DNA from 2 places in the Desulfofundulus sp. JL263-se genome. Region 2 is predicted to be linked to the other one. Evidence: riboswitches for the same ligand, from Rfam matches in the RefSeq annotation. Region 2 holds a riboswitch; the other holds the start of a gene.

Region 1 (3,127 bases), 120 kb from region 2:
CAATATGGCCAGCAGGCGGTCAAATTGCTCGTATAAGGGGTTTTCCCTGTTATGATGCAGCATCCAGGCAATCAAAAAAGCACCGCCCCGGCTGACCACATCGGTAACCCGCCCGGTAGCCTTAAGACGCTTTATAACGTCAAAATTCAGGGCACAGTGAATGGCCATGAAATCCACACCTTCTGACGCCTGCTTTTCTATGGCTGCAAACATATCCTCCGCCGTCATGGCCACAATGCTGCCTCTTTTTTCCCTGGCTTCAACGGCACACTGGTAAACGGGCACGCTGCCCACGGGAACCCTTGCTTTGGCCAGGGTCTGCCTTCTCATACCGTCGATATCTCCCCCGGTGCTTAAATCCATAACGCTGTCGCATCCTGCTTCCTCCGCAATGGCCAGTTTCCTTGCCTCCACTTCTACCTGGTCCCGCTCGCTGGAAGTGCCGATAAGGACATTTACCTTGACCCGCAAGCCATCTCCAATGCCGCAGTAGTTAAATTCCTTGCGCTTAACGTTTTTAGGAATAACAATTTTGCCAAGGGCAACACCTTCCCGGATAAATTCGGGGTCCACGTTTTCCCGGTAGGCCACCGCTTCCATTTCGGGAGTAATTTTGCCCGCGCGGGCCGCCAGTACTTGAGTCATTTTCTCACCCCTTCTTTTTAACAGCTGTGCTTGTATGTCCCCAGGTACTCGGATACTATTTTCATGGCACAGTATTTACCGCACATGGCACAGGCCGGCGAAGATTCCTCGCTGCGATTCTTTCTTATTTCTCCCGCCCGGTGGGGGTCTATGGCCAGGGCGAGCTGTTTTTCCCAATTGAGCTCTTTTCTGGCCCTGGACAGTTCTAAATCCCATTCTGCAGCCCCCTTAAGGCCCCTGGCCAGATCCGCGGCGTGGGCGGCGATGCGGGCCGCCACCACCCCTTCGTGCACTTGCCGGGCGTCGGGGAGACCTATGTGTTCAGCTGCCGTAACATAGCAAATAAATTCAGCTCCCGCCCAGGCACTTATGGCCCCGCCGATGGCGGCGCTGATGTGGTCGTAACCGGCCGCTATGTCGGTTACCACGGGGCCGAAGACAAAATACGGCGCGCCCTTGCAAAGACTCTTCTGCAAGGTAATGGTTGCCTTAAGCTGGTTTAAAGGTACATGTCCCGGACCCTTGACCATTACCTGGACCCCGGCCTCCCGGGCACGTCTTACCAATTCTCCCAAAATTACCAGCTCGTGTACTTGCGCGCCGTCCAGGGAATCGTACAGACACCCCGGCCTCATGCCGTCGGCAAGACTGACCGTGACATCATATTTGCGGGCAATCTCCAGCACCCGGTCATAGTACTCATACAAGGGGTTTTCCCTCTGGTTATAAATCATCCAGCCTATAAGGTGAGAGCCCCCGTAACTCACCAGGGGATCTATCCGGCCTTCCCTCTTGGCGCGCTCTACAATTTCCATGGTGGTACCACAGTGAAGGGCCAGAAAATCCACACCGTCGGCGGCCTGGCGCTCAATTACCTCAAAAAGCTCGTCAACAGTCATCTTAACGGCGGAGCCGTATTTTTCACCGGCCTCGGCTATGGCCTGGTAAAGGGGCAAAGTCCCCACGGGTGTGGGAGTGGCCGCCAGCGCTTCTTTACGCATGGCATCGATATCCCTGCTTACGCTCAAGTCCATGATAGAATCCGTTCCCGCCTTTACCGCGGCCTTAATTTTTTTGACTTCGACGTCAATCCGGGCGTCCTTGCCGTACAATCCTATACTGGCACTTACCTTGGTCCGCAGGCCCGCGCCTATACCTACAGGAAAACTGCTGCTGCGCCGGGCGTTACGGGGTATGACTATTTTCCCTTCGGCAATTCCCTGTCTTATAAATTCCGGGGTAACTTTCTCCTGCCCGGCCACCCGTTCCATGACCGGTGTAATTTTCCCCTCTCTGGCGCTCTCCAATAGAGTCATTTAATTCCCTCCTTTTCCAAAATTTTCTAAAATAAAAAGCCCGCACCCTTATTGATGCGGACTTTGCCATCATCCCCACGTTTTTTCCCTTGCCGCCATATCCCCGTGGCAGCACAAGAACACTTCCAGGCAGGTCTCCTGGCTTCCGGAATAGCGCCCTGACCTCCCTTCCCAACTGCCTTGCCTTAAAGGACGACAGAAGGTGGTAATGAGGCGGACTACCGGTTACAGTGGCGGGACCGCCCGGGATTCTCACCCGGTTCCCTATTATCCCTTACGGGCACCTGGAAATGCGTGCTACTAAATTGTCAATACACATTCTATTAACTAATTTTAACATTGTCAAGGATAAAACCATCCAAACCCCGGCTTGCCATTCCCCCCTGATTCTTTAATTATTAGGAGTTATCAGGAACTTTTCCATGATAAAACCATAATATAATTACCACAGGTTTCCAATTTGAAAGGAGAATCTTAACTATGCGTGATTTGTGGGCCGTTCAATCCGTACCGCCCGGCGGCCACCAGCTGCCTCCTTTACCTTATCCCTATAATGCCCTGGAACCGGTAATAAGCGGGACCGCCCTGCGCGTCCACCATGACCGCCACCATAAATCTTATGTTGATGGCCTGAACAAGGCAGAGCTGAAGCTGACAGAAGCAAGGCGGAAAAGGGATTTTTCCCTGATTAAACACTGGGAAAGGGAACTGGCCTTTTACGGCTCGGGGCACATACTGCACAGCGTTTTTTGGACCATAATGACACCGAGGGGTACCGGGCAGCCCGGCCCTGAAACGTGGCGGCAGATTAACAACTATTTTGGTGGTTTTTTCACTTTCCAAGAACAATTTGCTGCCGCAGCCACAGACGTGGAAGCATCGGGATGGGCGGTTCTGGTATGGCAGCCTACCTGGGAGCGGCTGGAAATTCTCACCGCTGAAAAGCACCAGGACCTAACCCAATGGGGCGGCATCCCCATCCTGGTACTGGACGTCTGGGAGCATGCCTATTACCTGGATTACCAAAACCGGCGCGCGGACTACGTGAAGGCCTGGTGGCAACTGGTTAATTGGGCTGAAGTGGAAAGGCGGCTCAAACTGGCAATGCAGGCCCGGGTACCGCTAATCCTCAGCAGTTCGCTGGATATGATTATCTGAAATATACC
Region 2 (3,127 bases):
CAACCAGTAAAAACATTTATTTCGACCGGCAGGCCAAGTAATGCCGGGAAGAAGTATCCTGGATTCGGAGGCGGTTATAATTTTACGACAAAAACGTAAAATAGAGCACGTATATTATGCCCTGGAATTGGAAGATACCGGGTCAACGGGATTTGCCGACCTTTTTTTGGTTCCCTGCGCGGTGCCGGAATTGCGGCTGGAACAGGTTGACTGCACGTGCTTGTTTCTCGGTAAAAAATTAAGGGCCCCTCTTTTAATTAATGCCATGACCGGCGGGCATCCGGATGTATTGGAGATTAATGCTGCCCTGGGTGAGGTGGCGTCCCGTACGGGAATTGCCGTTGCAGTGGGCTCCCAGCGGGCGGCCCTGGAAAATCCCGGTGTAAGGAAAACATATACGATTATGCGGGAAAAAAATCCCGGCGGAGTGGTGCTGGCGAATTTAGATGCGGGGTGCCGTCTCGAGGATGCTCTGGAAGCGGTGGAAATGGTGCAGGCGGACGGTATACAGTTATATTTGAACGTGGCCCAGGAACTCAGCATGCCCGAAGGAGACGTGGACTTCAGGGGTGTAATGGATAATATAGCCCGCCTGGTGGGCGAGTTGCCCGTGCCGGTTATAGTTAAAGAAGTGGGGTTTGGCATGAGCCGTGAGACGGTAAAGTCTTTGGCTGATATGGGGGTAAAGTACCTGGATATTGGCGGCCGCGGGGGTACAAATTTTGCCGCCATTGAAGGACGACGGCGGGGAAAGTCTGATGTCCCCCTTTTGGATTGGGGAATACCGACAGCACCGGCTTTATTGGAGGCGCTAAGCGTTTCGGGGAATGTGGAAATTATTGCTTCCGGCGGTATCCGCTCGGCAGGCGATGTGGCCAAGGCTCTGGTGGCGGGGGCCGGATTGGTGGGGATAGCGAGGCCCTTTTTGCAGATCTTGATGGAACGCGGGACTGAGGGCCTGGTAGAATATATTGAGGAAATGAAGACGGGCCTGCGGAGTATAATGATGGCGCTGGGCACAGGGCGCCTGGATATGTTGCGAACCAAACAGTTGGTTATTACAGGTATGACGGCCCAGTGGCTCATGCGGCGGGGAATAGATATAAACCGGTATGCCTGCAGGTAAAAAATTTTGAATTAAAGGAGGATTTTTCCCCAAAGGCATAGAACAAAATTTAAAAACACTTATGCCCAGCAGGTGCCCTTCGGGGAGAATAGGGAATCAGGTGAGAATCCTGAGCGGTCCCGCCACTGTAACCGGGAAGTGCCCGCCATTATGCCACTGGCGCGAGCGGGAAGGCACGAGAGTGTGCCACTGCCGTGCCGGGAAGGCGGCAGGGTGCGAAGCCCGGAAGCCAGGAGACCTGCCTGCTTGGGGATAGCCCTGCGGGAAAGGGCGCTGCAGTGGATGATGGTAAAGTCCACGGCCTTTTAAGGTCGTGGACTTTTAATTTTGTTAAAGGGGAGGCTTTAAAAAATGGAACTGCTAAATAAAACTATCCAATCCATTGTTAGTTTGGACCACGGTGCCATGGAAAAGGCAAAGGAAAGGCTGGATAACCTTATTAAACCCCCAGGTAGCCTGGGAATGCTCGAGGAATTGGCCGCAAAGATGGCCGGTATAACGGGACATCCCCGGCCAATGGTGGGAGGAAAATCAGTAATATTGATGGCCGGTGATCACGGCGTAGTGGAAGAAGGGGTAAGTGCCGCGCCCCAGGAGATTACCAGGCAGATGCTTCCCAATTTTGTCCGGGGAGTTGCCGGCATAGGGGTACTGGCCCGGCAGGCCGGGGTAAGGTTGGTTGTAGTGGACGTAGGCGTAAAGGGGCCTGTAAACATACCCGGGGTAATTTCTCGCAAAGTGAGGCCTGGTACCGGTAATATATCCAGAGGGCCGGCTATGGCCAGGGATGAGGCGGTGCAGGCTGTAGAAGTGGGAATTGAATTGGCAAAAACAGAAATCAGCCAAGGTGCAACCATTTTGGCAACCGGTGATATGGGAATTGGCAACACTACTCCCAGCAGTGCTATTTTAGCCGCCCTGGGTGGATATACTGCAGATGAGGTTACCGGCAGGGGTACACTGGTAAATGACGATGTGCTGGCCAGAAAACGTGAAGCGGTGATCAGGGCGCTGGAGGTTAACAGGCCGGATCCGGAGGATGGCCTGGATGTGTTGTCCAAAGTGGGAGGCCTTGAAATCGGCGGCTTAACCGGTGTTATCCTGGGTGCTGCCGCCTGCCGGGTTCCCGTTCTTTTAGACGGGTTTATTTCTACGGCTGCCGCCCTGGTGGCCGCGGCCATTGAGCCCAAGTGCAGGGATTACATGATTGCATCTCACCTGTCCGCGGAGCCCGGGCATAAATTGATGCTGGAACATTTGGGTTTAAAGCCCATGCTGTACATGAATATGCGGTTGGGAGAAGGTACCGGGGCTGTGCTGGCCATGAACTTGGTTGATGCTGCCTGCAGGATACTTAATGAAATGGCTACCTTTGCCGAGGCTAACGTTATGGATTTAGAAGAAGATAAGATTTTAAAGTAAGCGTAAAAAGGCAGCCCTAATGCAAGGGCTGCCTTTTATCAGCATTTTTACCTGCCAGTTAACTACTTGGTTTGCGAAGGTCTTCAAATCTGGATTTAAGTTTTTCCGTAACTTGCGGTAGGGTTGTGTATTCCATTTCATCCAAATGCAGGCGGTGTGGCTCGAAGGGGCCCAAGCTGCGCAAGTATTGGGCGATTTCATTTGCTTTTTCCCGGGCTTTGTCGTAGGACGGGTCAGCAAAGAAATCCTGGGGACCGTGAAGTATACCATCGGCAAGTTGGAATCCCAGGGCTACTACCCGCGGGGGGCCGTCGAACCGTGTGGGTGTGCACTGGTTCATTCCCACCGGCATCAAGGGGCCCGAGTGGGATCCCCGCATCCACCCGGATACCAGGTGAGGATTGGCAAAGGGCTCAAGGACCTCGCCCACGGCAGGGAATCCGCTCTGGCACCTTACAATCAAAACCGGGTCATCCTTGCCCACGTAGCGCCCGGCCATCAAGTTCAAACGCTGGGTACTGCTGACAGCACAAATATCTCCGCTGTCCCGGTGGAAAACCCGCTTAATACAGAATCTCC

What was found. Region 2 has a riboswitch for cobalamin ahead of cobT (nicotinate-nucleotide--dimethylbenzimidazole phosphoribosyltransferase). Riboswitches for the same ligand answer to the same signal wherever they lie in the genome.
Region 1: another riboswitch for cobalamin. It lies ahead of thiC (phosphomethylpyrimidine synthase ThiC); the one in region 2 lies ahead of cobT (nicotinate-nucleotide--dimethylbenzimidazole phosphoribosyltransferase).

What each region holds. Positions count from the first base shown of each region.
Region 1 covers NZ_CM149993.1:840,807-843,933, reverse strand. Annotated here, with positions in the region: gene bzaB (B12 lower ligand biosynthesis ThiC-like protein BzaB) at 1-645, opposite strand, end outside; gene thiC (phosphomethylpyrimidine synthase ThiC) at 663-1,961, opposite strand; cobalamin riboswitch at 2,073-2,264, opposite strand; gene ACX4JR_RS04305 (superoxide dismutase) at 2,442-3,119, shown strand.
Region 2 covers NZ_CM149993.1:961,724-964,850, forward strand. Annotated here, with positions in the region: gene ACX4JR_RS04900 (ferredoxin domain-containing protein) at 1-41, shown strand, start outside; gene fni (type 2 isopentenyl-diphosphate Delta-isomerase) at 41-1,126, shown strand; cobalamin riboswitch at 1,180-1,386, shown strand; gene cobT (nicotinate-nucleotide--dimethylbenzimidazole phosphoribosyltransferase) at 1,478-2,548, shown strand; gene fbp (fructose-1,6-bisphosphate aldolase/phosphatase) at 2,607-3,127, opposite strand, start outside.